One region of the Paracerasibacillus soli genome, then DNA from elsewhere that is predicted to be linked to it. Evidence: riboswitches for the same ligand, from Rfam matches in the RefSeq annotation. Region 1 holds a riboswitch; the other holds the start of a gene.
The links. Region 1 has a riboswitch for S-adenosylmethionine ahead of ACFFIS_RS08595 (PLP-dependent aspartate aminotransferase family protein). Riboswitches for the same ligand answer to the same signal wherever they lie in the genome.
Positions count from the first base shown of each region.

Region 2: another riboswitch for S-adenosylmethionine. It lies ahead of ACFFIS_RS09125 (methionine ABC transporter ATP-binding protein); the one in region 1 lies ahead of ACFFIS_RS08595 (PLP-dependent aspartate aminotransferase family protein).

Region 1 is NZ_JBHLWL010000022.1:389,622-397,868, reverse strand. It holds gene ACFFIS_RS08595 (PLP-dependent aspartate aminotransferase family protein) at 1-1,517, opposite strand, end outside; SAM riboswitch class I at 1,613-1,730, opposite strand; gene ACFFIS_RS08590 (metal-dependent hydrolase) at 2,017-2,643, opposite strand; gene ACFFIS_RS08585 (MFS transporter) at 2,670-3,878, opposite strand; gene ACFFIS_RS08580 (metallophosphoesterase) at 4,214-5,299, opposite strand; gene ACFFIS_RS08575 (AbrB family protein) at 5,656-6,765, opposite strand; gene ACFFIS_RS08570 (pyruvate kinase) at 7,143-8,247, shown strand, end outside.
Region 2 is NZ_JBHLWL010000026.1:8,515-16,761, reverse strand. It holds gene sufD (Fe-S cluster assembly protein SufD) at 1-690, opposite strand, end outside; gene sufC (Fe-S cluster assembly ATPase SufC) at 707-1,492, opposite strand; gene ACFFIS_RS09140 (YuzK family famiily protein) at 1,821-1,961, opposite strand; gene ACFFIS_RS09135 (MetQ/NlpA family ABC transporter substrate-binding protein) at 2,189-3,049, opposite strand; gene ACFFIS_RS09130 (methionine ABC transporter permease) at 3,073-3,741, opposite strand; gene ACFFIS_RS09125 (methionine ABC transporter ATP-binding protein) at 3,731-4,762, opposite strand; SAM riboswitch class I at 4,848-4,958, opposite strand; gene ACFFIS_RS09120 (thioredoxin family protein) at 5,007-5,330, opposite strand; gene ACFFIS_RS09115 (toprim domain-containing protein) at 5,343-5,699, opposite strand; gene gcvH (glycine cleavage system protein GcvH) at 5,808-6,194, opposite strand; gene ACFFIS_RS09105 (arsenate reductase family protein) at 6,295-6,654, opposite strand; gene ACFFIS_RS09100 (ABC transporter ATP-binding protein) at 7,237-7,896, shown strand; gene ACFFIS_RS09095 (ABC transporter permease) at 7,893-8,247, shown strand, end outside.

The DNA of each region.
Region 1 (8,247 bases):
AATACGACATCAATGCTAACGACATTTAAATCAGCAATCGTTTTATCTCCTAAAAGAACCTCATATCCAAACGACTTTAGTTTATTTATATCATTTTGAAATGAAGCTGGTGCGCTTTGGTAACCTAACACTGCAACTACCTTTTTCCTAATCCCTTTACTTCTATCAAAAGGAGAATGCAACAACCACTTTTGAGCGGCTTCCACATCACTCACATTACTTTGCAATGTAGATTTCGTTGCTTGAGAAATCGCTTGATCAAGGTCTTGAATGATATCTTCTGCAGTTTCTATCCCAATGGACAGACGAATTAATTCCTCTGATACACCACTCTTTATAAGGTCTTCCGCACTTAATTGCTGATGAGTAGTAGATGCAGGATGGATGATAAGCGACTTTGCATCCCCAACGTTTGCTAAATGTGACCAGAGTTCAACATGATCAATCACCTTTTGTCCTACTTCTCTCCCACCTTTGATTCCAAATGTTATAATGGAGCCAAAGCCGCTTTCCAAATACTTACGTGCAAGATCATAGGATGGATGTGTATCTAATCCAGGATAATTTACCCATTCTACAGCTGGGTGTTCCTGTAAAAAGGCTGCAACCTTTCTAGTATTTTCTTGATGACGTTCTATCCGTAAATGTAATGTTTCTAAACCTTGCAATAACAAAAATGCATTTTGTGGACTTAAACACGCTCCAATGTCACGAAGAAGCTGCACACGTAATTTTGTAGCGAATGCCGCCGGACCCACATCTATATAACGGAGATTATGATAAGTTTCATCTGGTTCTGTGAATTCTGGAAAGCGACCAACTCCCCAATCAAAACGTCCACCATCAACGACAACTCCTCCAATCGAAGTTCCGTGGCCACCAATCCATTTCGTTGCGGAATGAACTACAATATCAGCCCCCCAAGTAAGTGGTTTCGTTAATATCGGTGTAGCAAAAGTATTGTCTATAATTAGTGGAATACCTTGTTCATGCGCAATTTTTGCAACAGCTTCTACATCAAAAACATATAAGCTGGGATTCGTAATAATTTCTGCAAATATTGCTTTTGTTTTATCTGTAATCGCTTCTTTAAATGCTTCAGGCTTTGTACCATCAACAAATTTAGTGGTAATGCCATACTTCGGTAAAGTCTTAACAAAAAGGTTATATGTCCCGCCATATAGGTTGCTATCAGCAATGATCTCATCTCCAGCACCCGCAATATTCAAGATTGCTAATGTTATTGCAGCCATGCCAGAAGATGTAGCAACGGCCGCGACACCATCTTCTAGAAGTGCAATCCGCTGTTCAAAAGTATCAATGGTTGGATTGCCAATACGTGTATATATGTTTCCGGCTTCTTTCAAACCAAATAGATTTTGAGCGTGCTCCGTATCACGAAAAACATATGATGTTGTTTGGTAGATTGGAACAGCTCGCGATCCTGTTGTCGGATCAGCTTCCTGCCCCCCATGTAGCAAAATTGTTTCTTGGCCATGCACTTGAAAATTTGACATAAAAATTCCTCCCTAAAATTTTATCGGATTTTGAAAGAGGGGAATAAAAAACACCCCCTTCCTAAGAAGAGGGCGTATTATCTTTACCGTTCCTCCTCTTATCTTCCAGATCCATTATGATCTGTAGGAATTAGCACCTTTAAAAACAAGCAATTTTGCTTTTAGGTTGCCGGGCTTCACAGGGCCTAGTCCCTCTGCCACTCTTAATAAGAGAATTAATTTTTTAAATTTAATGACTACTATATATGGATTTTATGCACTTGTCAAGGGGAAATGGTCATTCTTTTGATATTGTGTTAGAAAACTCACACTATTAATTGATTTAACTTACATTCCAATTAGCTTTATTTAACTAGATTAGTGCGATTCAAGTGAACATGAATGAAACTAGATTTCCGACTTTTCATGCAGAAATCTTCTCGAATACTTGAGGTTTCGGCTTGCAGTAAGTTATCTGCGTTAAATAGAAAAGACACCTTTTTGAATGGTGTCTTCTTCTTTAAAGTTCAATTCCTTTATAAGGCAAAAATGGTTTTATCCCACGCTTATTACCTGGTATAAATCGCATATCCGCGAACAAATGGCTCATATATGCAAGTACACACACCTTAAACAATCCATTTAATGGAAAGTCAATTGTTAAATAATAAGCAATAATACTGTAAAAAGCCACGCCTAGCAATGAATGAGTATACGATCGATGTGCCAACAAGGAAGCAATCATTACGTATATACCAAATAATTGCATCCATATTGCCATCAGTACATACCCAACAAAAGTAATTACCATACCCGTAAGCATTAGCATAAACTTATTTGAAAACCGTGGTAATACAAATAAAAGTATAATAGAACCGATGTAACTGATATATCCCTCACTGCCCTTGGCAAAAAAGTAAGCATAGCAACCTAAAAGAATACCTATCATGCGAACAGCTGTATTTAAGTATTTTTTCGATACTGAAATGCGGTTGGCCAATTTTCCGCCAGTGTCTAAATCCGGCGCAAGTCCCGAAATCATCCCAGCGCCAATTAAAAAGAGGACATCTCCCCCTACTGCACCGGTTTCCTTTGCTACTGCAAAACCTACACTAGCACCAATTACTGCATGAGCTGTACCCCTCATGTTGCTCACCCCTTTTATTCTAGGGGTCAGACCCCTTCAATCTGTTGTTCATCTGCTTTTGTCTTTTGACCACATAGGATGACATAGACAATAAGTGCAATAATGGCAACTACAGCCATAGCCAAGTAAAGTCCTGTATAACCAGTAAATGGTATGACATGACCAAGCATGTAGGGGCCAATTCCGATACCAAAATCAAGTGCGATAAAGTATGTTGATGTAGCTAAACCGAGACGATGCGGTTCACACACTTTGATTGCTATGGCTTGTGCACAAGATTGGAAATTCCCAAATCCTAGTCCAATAATCGCGCCAGCAAAGAGCAGTGTCATACCATGTTCTGCTGCGCTTAATAAAAATAGTCCGACTGCCATCAGAATTAGTGCAGGATACACAATAATATTCGCACCTTTCATATCCATCAGCTTTCCTGTAAACGGACGAGAAAGTAGAACCGCCACCGCATAAACTAAAAAGAAGAAACTCGCAGCATTTTGTAAATGTACTTCTTCTGCAAAAAATGCTAAAAACGACAAGACTGCTGCATATCCTAACGAAGCAATGACTGTTACCAAAGCAATAGGTAATGCTTTAAATTCAATGAAGTTAGACAAGTTGAATCTCTTTTTCACTTTATCTTCTGGCATAATTTCTGGCTGCTGTTCCAAGACTGGTTCCGATTTGACCATCAATCCCACGACAAGACTAAATAGTCCTAAAGCTAAACAAAAGCCGAAGATAAATGAAAAACTCGTATGCTGACTAAGGAATATTCCTAGAAAAGGACCTATTGCCGTAGCCAAAACAGTACTCATGCTAAAATAACCAATTCCTTCCCCTCTTTTTTCACTAGGAATAACTTGTGCAACCATCGTTCCTGTAGCTGTAGAAGCAACTCCCATGCCTATACCATTCAATAAACGGTTAGCAAGTAATAAAGATAAACTATCCGTAAAAAAGTAAAAAACCGTCGTAATAATAAAGAAAATGAGTCCAGACAAAAGAATGAGTTTACTATCCTTTTGTTCAATTATTCTCCCTGTCATCAGACGGCCAAATAATGTTCCTATTATAAAAATGCCCGATACCAATCCTGCAAGACTTGGTGAGGCATGAAAAGCATCCTTTGCATAAGGTCCCATTACAACCATCAATAAATACATCACAAGCATAACAAGAAAATTAATTGATGATACAATCATGAAGTCCTTTGTCCATAATTTTTCAGTTTGCATTGTAAATCTAATCCTTCTTTCTTAAAGTATAATGCAAAAGTATTTCGTTACCCTAATCAAATTTTAAGCAACTTAAATAATATATCATTTTTTATTAATACATCGCAAGTATTTTTGTTTATTAAGTTTTTTATGAGGATTAGAAAAAGTGCCAAGGAATGACAATAGCAAAATATCAGGGTAGATACGAATATAATTGATGTTTTGCTAAATTACAAAAAAGCAGTCACAAATTCATTATGACCGCCCCTTTTTCCCTCTGTACATGGAGATATATTTAAAAGTTACATTGATAAAAAACCATTTGTCATGTATAGCAACTCACACCTCCATCTCTATATCCCGTTAAATTTAACTTTTAATTCAACTACTTCAGACTGACTTCCAATTCTAAATGGGGGACCCCAAAAGCCAAATCCCGAAGTTACAATGGAATGCAAGTTTCCTTTTTGTAAATAACCCCAATCATTCTCATACAACAAACCTGTAATGATATTTGCTGGTGCAATTTGCCCTCTATGTGTATGACCTGATAAAAGTATATCAATCCCATTCTCATTTGCCTCAGATAATGCTATAGGTTGATGATCAAGCATGATAATAGATTGTTGTCTGTCAATACCTTTCATCAATTCTTTGATACTTTTTCTATCATTGTCTGTCTTATCATTTCTTCCTATGATATAAAGACTTTCGTCAATTTGCACCATTTCATCACCTAGCATGGTAATCCCCGCCTTATCCATTTCCACAAATATTTGTTCGATGTCCCCACCATAATAATCATGATTTCCAGATACTGCGTATACGCCGAGTGGTGCTCGTAATTCCGCTAAAACTTCTCCCATATTTTCTTTTAAAAATGGACCAATATTATCATTTATAATATCCCCAGGAATCATAACGATGTCAGGCTGTCTTTCATCTACTATTCGAACTAGCTTTTCGAGATGTCGTTTTCCAATCAACTCTCCCAAGTGTAAGTCTGAAACTACAAAAATGGTAAGTTCATCCATGTTTGCTTTTTTATTCAATGTGATTTCATGTGTACGCACAACTGGAGTCCACGCAAGATATGAACCGTAAGTAAATACGAACATAAAAAATACAAGTATAATAGCGCCTAAGATTCGAACACCTTTCTTTTTAAAAACAAAGTAAATGATATTTATAATTGGCAACAGGATCATACTATAGCCAATGATGACCATCCACATACCACTAACAAAGGCGAGTGTTTTCGTTGTAAATATTCGCTCCATAAATATACTAAGTGATAGGAAGATAAGAATGATGATATAAATCATTTTATTTTTACGCTTAAAAGTACTCTTGATCCAAATCCATCCATGATAACCGACATAAAGGCATAGTAAAAAGTAAATTACGAGTATAATAATTCCAATTAATATATTCCCCAATACTTCGTCTCCTTTTACAAATGATGATATATGTATCATTAACAACTTATGTTTATTACTAAGTATGATTCGTTTACCGTTTTATAAATCCCCTACGTCATTCATCGCCTTATTCATCCCCCCAACAGAGTTCACAACAGCTAGATTAACTATACAATAGCATAGTGATCCAAAGATATATAAACTAATTAACAATTACAAATTCTTAACTTAAAAGTCAGCAATAGAGCAATTTGAAGAACACCTCTCTGCCAGTCTTAAACCAGTAAATTATTTTCAAAAGACTGGCAACATGCTTTATAGCAATGAAAGAGGATATTCACATTGCAATTGTTTGGTTTACACTCCATTTCAATTTACCGGGAGTGATAACCAGTAATTTTTCTACCATGTTTTTTTCTTTCCATTACATGAAATAGCCATTTTAATAAAGGAGGTACAGCAAAGAAAATGAAAAATGTCCGAAATAGCTGATAGCCAGAAACAATCGATAAATCTGCGCCAATTTCATGTGCAATAATACTCATCTGATCCATGCCACCTGGTGCAAGACTTAAAAGTGCTGTAGATTCTGTTACGTGGTGTAAAACGGTCAATAATATACTCAGTAAAATAGAACCTACCATTAGCATGAATCCACTACCAATCGCTAAACTAAACGTCTTCAATTTATGCTCAATTTGATTTGCATGCAACATTAATCCCACATGTGTACCAATTAAAAGCTGTGCTATATTAATCACAAAGGTCGGTAACGTAGGTCCGGATATTCCAGCTAACTGCAAAATAGCTGTCCCAATAACAGGGCCTAATAAATACGCAGTAGGGAAGTGTATTTTATTCCCAACAATCGCAAAAGCAACACAAATCACAGCATAGAATATAATGTTGGGAAACATTCCAACTGTTTCTCCAACTGTAGTTACCGTAACTGAGCTAGCCCCATCTTGTACAACAAACGGAATAGATACTAATAAAGGCATCATGATTACAATGATCATTAAGCGCACCACTTGTGTGACGGTCACTACTGCTAAATTAATTCCTTTTGTTTCTTCCGCTAATAAAATCACTTGCGTTAGCCCACCTGGAACACTTCCTAATAATGCTGAACGGAAATCACTATCAGAGAACTTTGAAACAAGGTATGCAATTCCTACACACCATAACATCAATAAAAAAGTCAGCAAGATCATAGATGGTAACTGCCGGGCTATCTCATGTAGTGCGGCTGAAGTCATCGCCAACCCGATTGTGTATCCAACCATAACCATCCCTGAATCCCGCAAATAATTTGGCCAAGTGAATCTCCATTTTGTAACATTATTTATCATTACCATGACAACCATTGGTCCAAGCAACCATGGAACTGGGATGTGTAAAATTTTAAATATTGCCCCACCTAGCACAGCTATAATACCTGTAATGATTATTCTTTTATCATTCGTTGATACATGTTGATTCATTGTTAGAGCCTCTTTCTAGTCAAAATAAGTTAATATCATGCACATGTCAGTCAGGCGATTTATAAAGCTGAAATAAAACAGCTTTTGTCCACTTCACAACCTTACTATTTTTTACAAGTTCACTCCAGTAAACTGCATGCTTTGAATCATATTTTCAACTTTACAAAACTTATATTCAGGCTCTATGTAATAATCCTTCAGAACTTGAAAAATCGTGTTTATCCTTAACGGTTTTATCACACAGCACAAAAAACTTCTACAAACATGCTTGATTACAATAAGTGATAATTCTGGCAAACTCAGAATATCATTAAATTATAGTAGATTGTACATTTTATATACAGCTTTTAAAAAATAATGATGGATGAGGTATGCCGATGAATCCCTTTTATGAACCATACCGTTTATTGCAAATTTATCAATCTATTTTGTTCAGAGAGAATAAACTTGTCAACTACCCTACAGCACATCAACAGTTTAGTGCCCTGAATTTAATTGCATTTAAGCAACTGCAACATAATATCGATACTTATTTGTTAGAGTTCTTAAAAGCAAATGGACTTATATTAACTAATGTTGACAATATATTAGAAGGATTATATAAAACATTGTTGAACTTAGGTATAGGAGCCCCACCTCCCTTTTTAGCCAACAGACAGCAATACAATGCAGCAAAGCACAGGAAAAGCTCTATTTTCCATTCATACCAAACGAGACAACCCGAAATAATGGTAACACTAGATATAAACGCGTCCAAAGAAATATTAAAAGAACTCTTAGTAAATGGAATGACAATTGCTCGCATTAATTGCGCCTATGGAACAATAGAAGATTGGAGAAGATTAATTCACTTCATTCGAAGTATAGAGAAAGATATACATAACCAACTACCCCATCCGTGTAAAATTTACATGGATTTATCTGGAGCAAAAGTAAGAGTTGGCCCAATCAAAAAAAAGACTTTCCCATTAAAAATTAAAATAAATAAAGATCGTTACGGATTTCCTTTGCATAATAAAAAAGGAATTCTTGTAATGAAGCATCATACACACATTCACGATTTAGATTCATTTGAATTTGTTCTTCCCCTTAACATAAATAAAGACATTCCACAATTGGCTGCAGGAGATGTTCTACATTTTACGGATGTACAAAAAAGAAAAAGAGAGTTTAATATTTTAGCTAGCCATACATACGGATATGTTGTCACTATTAATAAAACAACGTATATTTCAGAAGGCACTCGGCTACTGCATGAACAGTCTGGCAATGAATATCAAGTTGGAACTTTAAAAAGCAGTCCCGTCGACATATATGTAAAAAGTGGCGATTATTTGAAAATACATTTAGCAAAATCAATAGAAGGAAAAGCTGCTACTAAAAATAACCCTGCTGAGATTTCCACCACTCTGCCGCAGATTTTTTCTGATGTTAAGGCCGGAGAGAATATATATTTCAACGATGGAAAAATCCATGGTATCG
Region 2 (8,247 bases), on a different contig from region 1:
AATTTTCGCATTGTTTTGTGCTATTACTTCCGTAACGATATTTGCAACTGTTTCTTCTTTCTCGTTGTTTGAAATATAGTTTTCAACATATGTTAATTTACTATTTTCTTCTGCTACAACAAGAACGTGGTTGAAATATGCTAGTTCAGGGTCTTCTTGCCAAAAGACAACCTGTAATGGAACCGAAATCTCTACATTTTTTGGTACGTATACAAAGATTCCACCATTCATTAATGCAGCATGTAAAGCTGTCAAACGATGCTCATCAATAGAAACTGCATCTTTCATATAATAACGTTTCACAAGCTCCTCATGTTCATTCAAAGCTGTGAATATATCAGTGAAAATAACACCTTTTGCTTTCAATTCATCACTTAATGTTGCATAAGCAACTGTTTGATTACGTTGAATTAGCAAATTCTCAGGTAAATGTTCAATATCAAAGTAATCCTTTAATTCTTCTGGTAAATGTTCAAGTGATGTTAACTTTTCACCTTCACCAAACTCATGCTTGAAACGACTGAAATTCCAACGGTTAATATTCGTTTTATCTGGTTTTGGCATTTCTAGTGTTTCAGCTTGTTCTAAGGCTTGAAGGCGCAATTCTTTCATCCAGTCTGGTTCATTTCTGTCCGCCGAAAACTGGTTAACATAGTCCTTGTTATACGGCAGTTTTGTTTCAACAGTCATATTACCCCTCCTAACCTTATGCATTTTGCTCGACAACTTCGTCTTGAATACCTAACTCTTCTTTAAGCCACTCGTATCCTTCGTCCTCTAAACGTTTTGCAAGTTCAGGTCCGCCAGATTTTACTACACGGCCTTGCATCATAACGTGAACATAATCAGGCTCTATGTAATTTAGCAAGCGTTGGTAGTGTGTAATCATGAGGCAACCAAAGCTTTCATTACGCATTTTATTGATACCTTTGGAAACAATCTTTAATGCATCAATATCTAGACCAGAGTCAATCTCATCTAAAATTGCAATTTGTGGTTTCAAAAGCATTAATTGAAGAATTTCATTACGTTTTTTCTCTCCACCGGAGAAACCTTCGTTCAAATAGCGTTGCGCCATGTTTTTATCAATTTCTAGATCGTCAAGTACGCCATCCATTTCTTTAATAAATTGCATTAAAGGAACCTCGTTACCTTCTCCACGAAGTGCATTCATTGATGAACGTAGAAAATCAGAAGTTGTTACACCGCTAATTTCACTCGGGTACTGCATTGCAAGGAATAGACCTGCACGTGCACGTTCGTCAACTTCCATTTCTAGCACGTCTTCACCATCAAGTAAAATGCTACCACTTGTCACTTCATATTTCGGGTGACCCATGATTGCTGAAGCTAGCGTTGATTTTCCTGTACCGTTCGGTCCCATGACCGCATGGAATTCTCCACCTTTTATCGTAAGGTTTACACCTTTTAATATCTCCTTATCTTCAATAGAAACATGAAGATCCTTGATTTCTAGTGTTGATGCTGCCATATCGATACCTCCAAATACTATTGTTATAGTGTATTGAGAAAATTTATATTCATTCTCAATTTATTCTCATTATAATCTTAAAGCATTTCAAATTAATTATCAACTTTTTGATGTCTCATGCTTTCACACAAAAAGTTTCTGTTACATATGATGATAACACATTTAGAGTATGCGCATACATCAAAATACTTCTTTCTGAGTTTTAACTACATTCTTTGATTCTCATTATCATAGAAATTCCTTAAGATACAAACAAAAAAAAACTGACACTCTCGTATGGAGAGCATCAGAATGGTTTTCTCTAGTATATCGATTGTACTTTACTTATTTATCTCGGAATTTGGTTATTTATTTCTGCAATTAAAGACTTACTTTTTTCATAATCTTGTTGTCGACGCTTTTCTACTACTAACCGTTTATGAAAAGCTGTGCCATATTCCTCATACCCCATTTGATGCGACTCCTGCATCGCTCTTTCCATGTCAGACGTAACATTCATTTTTAGATCACTATGGATAGTTGATCATCCTTTCGTTTTGGTTACGATATAAAGCGTAACACGAGACGAAGGGATTACTCAAACTGGAAATAATGCTATTCATTCCTGTAGTGATTCATTTATAATACTAGTAAATCAATAACTTGAATTTTTAACCACTTTCTCCTAATTTCTATGTTTATCTTAGCAATCCCCTACTATTTTCCATCTACAGGTACAATTGCCCCATTATATTCCTTCAATATAAAGTCTTGTATTTCTTTTGAATGTAATACATCTACTAATGTTTTTAAAGCTTTGTTTTCTTTATCTTCAGTACGGACTGCAATAACGTTAACGTACGGTGAATCTTTATCTTCAATAAATAATGCATCATTTAATGGACTTAATCCAGCTCCAATTGCATAGTTCGTATTAATTGCCACAAGCACATGATCTTCCGAATTATAAAATTCCGGTAACAATGCAGGCTCATAATCAGGTGAGAATTTTAGCTTTTTAGGATTTTCTACAATATCATCAAGTGTAGCATTCGCCTTATCAATTCCATCTTTTAACGTGATCAATCCATTTTCTTCAAATAAAGATAAAATTCGGCCGTGGTCTGCGACAGAATTACTCATAATAACTTCTGTATTATCATCAATATCATCCAAACTGGCTATGTCCTTTGAATATACACCTAAAGGCTCTACATGGATGCCATCAATATAGTCTAAATCATATCCGGTTTTCTCTTTTGTTTCCTCTAAAAAAGGGATGTGTTGGAAATAGTTAGCATCTAATGTACCATTAGCTAAATCATCATTCGGGAATACGTAGTCTTGATAAGGCTCAATTTCTATTTTTATTCCTTTTTCTGCTAAAATAGGTTTTGCCTTTTCTAATATTTCCGCATGCGGTTCACTTGAAGCTCCGATTACTAATTCAACCTGCTCTTGGTTATCACTTTCATTTTTTGCCGATTCTGATTTCCCTTTGTCTTCATCTTTCCCTGTTCCACATGCAGCAAGTGCCAATACGAGAATAATAGATAAAATTGCAAGTAATTTTTTCATTTATATTTCCTCCATGTCGTTTATTATCTTTTATCTAACTTATTTGAAATATAGTCTCCAATTAACTGAAAAATAAATACAATGACAACAATTGATATGGTACAAACAAATACAACATCATAGTCTCGGCGTTGAAAACCAAAATAATATGCATAATTCCCTAATCCACCAGCTCCAATTACACCTGCCATTGTTGTATAACCAATTAATGCGATTGCTGTAACGGTAATTCCCGAAACTAGCGCAGGCATGGATTCTGGTAATAATACCTTCAATATAATTGTTTTAGTTTTTGCTCCCATTGCTTTAGCAGCTTCTACCACCCCTTTATCCACTTCTTTTAAGGCTATTTCTACGAGCCTGCCATAAAATGGAGCAGCCCCGATGATTAATGCTGGTAATGCAGCGTTTGGACCTCTGATCGTTCCTACTAGCACATTTGTTACTGGAATTAATAAAAAGATCAAGATAATAAATGGAATTGCACGAAACACATTTACAAATGCTGCTACAATAAAATGAATATATTTATTTTCCCAAATACCATCTTTCATCGTAAGATAAAGTAATAATCCGAGTATCAATCCAAAAATAAATGTTCCAATTAATGCAAGAATTGTCATGTAAAATGTTTCATATGTAGCGAGCCATAGTTCATCAAATTTTACGTTCTCTAATCCGTTAAAGTTCATGTTGTAAAACCTCCACTTCTACCGAGGTCTCATTTTTTATGAACGCAATAGCCTTCTCCATTTCTCCTGTTTCTCCAATGAATTGTACATATAGCGTTCCGTAAGCCCCCAATTGCGTTTGCGTTATTTTCCCTTGTAAAATATTAATATCTACTGCAAATAGTTTTGCTAGCTTACTAATTAATGTTTGATTTGTAGTTTCTCCTACAAAATGTAAGCGAGCAATTTTAGCTGTTGGGTTCGCTTGAAACAATCGCTCGAAGTCTGTTTCCTCGTCTTCTATGCCCATCACTTGTTGTACAAACTTCTTTGTAACAGGTTGTTTCGGTTGTAAGAAAAGATGAAGTACATCACCTTGTTCCACGACTTTACCATCTTCCATGACGGCTACGCGGTTACAAACCTTTCGAATGACGTGCATTTCGTGTGTAATCATAATAATTGTTAAACCTAGTCGTTGATTAATGTCCATTAGTAAATCTAGTATTGCATTTGTTGTTTCAGGATCTAGTGCAGAGGTTGCTTCATCACAGAGTAGTACTTTGGGACGATTTGCTAATGCTCTCGCAATACCAACACGTTGCTTTTGCCCGCCACTTAATTGTGATGGGTACGCATTCTCACGACCACTTAATCCCACTAGATTGATAAGTTCCTGTACTCTCTGTTTTATTTCTGCTTTTGGCACATTGGCAATTTCCAATGGGAATGCTATATTTTCCGCAACAGTTCGTGACCAAAGTAAATTAAAATGTTGGAAAATCATGCCGATATCTCTTCGGGACTTTCTTAACTCTTTCATATTTAAACGAGTAATTTCTTGATTATTAATCATGACTTTACCAGTTGTAGGTTCTTCTAATCTATTTAATAAACGAATAAACGTACTTTTCCCTGCACCGCTATACCCAATTACCCCAAAAATTTCTCCCTGCTCGATATCCAATGTAATTTCATCGACTGCCGAGATGGACTTTTCTTTATCTGTAAAAACTTTACTTAACTTTTCTATTTTAATCATCGGGATACCTCCTTATAAAAAGCCAGCCAATTAAAAACGCCTTTCTGCTAGAGAACAGAAAGACGTGTATATTCATCTTCGTGTTCCCTCATCTTTCAAAGCATATGCTTTGTAGGAATTAGCACCGTTTTAGAATTTACTTCTAAAGGTTGCCGCGGTTTCACAGGGCCTTTCCCTCCACCGCTCTAGATAAGAGACTTTCGTACTATATAAAATTATAAATTTCATTATACGATTATTAATTCTATTTGTCAAACTCATCTGCAAATAAATGCTTTGCGTATTTTACAAGATAAGTGTATATATTTGCGACAGACTGAAAAGCATATACTTTTTCCTTGATTTCACCATGATCTATAATAAAAAGACAAGGTACACTTTCAATCTTGTTCTCTTGCATAAAATTAGGATACAAGGAAGCATTCATTTCGTAAAAAATATCTTGATTGTGAGTTCTTTCAATCTGAGTTAGGATTGATCTTGCCACATGACATGTTCCACAAAATGGCGTATGAATGTAAAGTAGTAAATGCTCTTGTTTTAATGTATCTTCGGTTATTGGTTTCAAAATATCACCTTGCTATGATAAAAAAATTGGATTTACTGAAATATCTTTACTTGCTAATAAGGTAGCTAAAACTTGTTCCGGTGTTGTCGCTACTTCTTTAAATTCACTATTAATATAGATATGTTCCGCATGTGGCAATTCATAAGCTAGTTGCTTACGCAATTTCATACCAGATTGATCCTCATCCACTAGGATATAGACGTCCTTATTGTCTAAATCATGCGTTTCTAACATTTCATCAAAGCGTTCAACACCAAATGTACCATTCGTACAAATGATCTCCAATTGCTCTGTAATAATTTTTCTGATTTGCTTTTTATCTGTTAAACCTTCGACGATAATCACTTTATCTGATTCATTTGAATCCATTATATGCACCTCTCCGAAGACTTTTCAAAATTAAAGCAGGCCATAAACCATTTTGCGCAATAAGGCTGACTCTATGTAGGAGTCAGCCTTATATGATTATATCATGTATTAGTCGTCTTCTTTAATCATTTCTTCATATTGTTCTGGAGACATTAAATCATCAAATTCTGACTCGTTAGATGGTTCGATAACAATCATCCAAGCTTTTTCATATGGTGACTCATTTACAAGTTCTGGACTATCTTCTAACTCTTCATTAACAGCAACTACTTTTCCGCTTAAAGGAGCATAAAGTTCAGAAACTGTTTTAACAGATTCTACACTACCAAATGGCTCATCAGCTTCTACCTCTTCGCCCACTTCAGGTAATTCTACAAATACGATATCCCCAAGTTCATCTTGGGCAAAATCTGTAATTCCGATTCTCACTTGATTGTTTTCCTTTTTTATCCACTCATGTTCTTCTGAATAAAATAAGTCCTTTGGTAAATTCATTTTCATCCCTCCATATGTATCTTTCCACTTTAAATATACCGTTAAATCCATATAAATGCTAGTATTACATCTAGTACTATACATGCAATTAAAGGATTATTTATCCTAACCAAACTTCTGTGAATTGATCCTCTTTAAAGCCAACTGTTACATGTTTACCATCTGTTACAATTGGTCGTTTTAAGAGCATGCCGTCAGATGCTAACACCTCTGCCATTTCTTCTACAGACATTTTAGGTAACTTCTCCTTCATATTAAGTTCCCGATATTTTTTCCCACTCGTATTAAAAAATTTCTTAGTTGGAACATCTTCCATTCCCATCAGTTCGAGTATTTTTTCCTTTGATGGCGGAGTTTCTACAATATGTATACTTTCAAAATCAAGATTATGTTCTTCTAACCACTTTTTCGCCTTTTTACAAGTACTACAGTTAGGATACCAATAAAATTCCAATTTCATCATACATCTCTCCTTCTAGCAACATCTTAACATATTCCCTTGGTTGCTTGAAATAAGACAATATCCAAAAGCAATATTTGCATCAAAATAATGCATTAACAAGTTAATCTTGGTGGTTTTGCGATTATTTGTTTTTTGATTAATATGTCAAAATTCTATTCGTTGATGTGTCAATGCTGAACTTATAAATAAAAAGGATGTAGAATAGAAAATGGATTGTGTTTATACCTCTATTATTCTTAATAATTTACACTATTGCAATTACGACTGTTTCCGCATATAGTGGTAGTTATAATTTTGAAATTAGATCAAGTGTAGTTAGACCGTATACTCACAAGCTAGCAAAGAAAAAGACAACAAACGATGTAAGTGCACGCGCCTTCATATTCAGGTAAGAGTCATCCATCAAATGGGAGAACGTACAAAGATGATTTTAAAACTGTAAGTAAAGAGACTTACAGCGTTCAAGTAAGTAAGTCGACAGGTTTATGGAGAAGTTGCCAAGGGCAGTGGCAAAATAAAGCAGTAAAATCATTTCTATAATAATATTAATTCTACTATAAATTACAAAGGGTGTTATACATGATTTCAGCAGTCGAAATATCTAAAAGTTACTCGGCAACAATGAAAGCTCTCGTAAAGACAAGCATCCAGATAGAGCCAGGTACGGTCCATGTCATTATGGGAAAGAGTGGTTCGGGAAAATCAACACTATTAGGCGTATTGGGTGGGTTAATTGAGCCTTCAAGCGGTAGCGTCCGCATAAATGGTAACGATTACTATTCCTTATCAGATAAAGAAAGAGCTCGTATTCGCAGCGCAAATTTTGGATATATTTTTCAGTCCTTTCAATTAATCTATGAACTTACTGTGTACGACAATATTGTCATGCCTTTACATATTACGGGACAAGAGATTCATGAAGCGATGGTCTATGATCTACTGAAGGACTTAGAAATTCAACAATTTATGCATTCATTTCCGAATGAATTGTCTGGCGGACAGCAACAGAGGGTGGCGATTGCACGTGCCATCATTCACAAACCAAAAGTGATTTTCGCTGATGAACCTACAGGTAATTTGGACTCTGAAAATGCTAACAAGATTATCCATATGTTAGTTAATCTTTGTAAAAAATATAACACAACATTATTAATCGTTACACACGATGAACATTTATTAGCAAATCCAGATCGTGTCTTATTTCTAAAAGATGGTCGAGTAATCGAGGGGGAACAATGAGAGCAACAATATTATTTACATATGCTTGGAAGTTTTTATGGAATGATAAGAAATATTTTCTTTCTGTCATTGGTGCATTAACAATTTTCTTTAGCTTCATCACGATTACGAGTAGTATGTTACAGACGTATGTGGATGCAGAAAAGGAATTAGCTTATGCAAACTATGGTAACCACTCCTTCATCATCTACTCGGATGAACAGCTAGATTCTGCAGAAATAGAATCAAAGGATTTTATTTCCACTGGGTTAATATATACATTAGGATTAATAGAGAACTTTTTCGATCAGAATATTGACGTAACAATTGGAGCGATGGATCAAAATATATTACACCAATTCAAGTTAACAG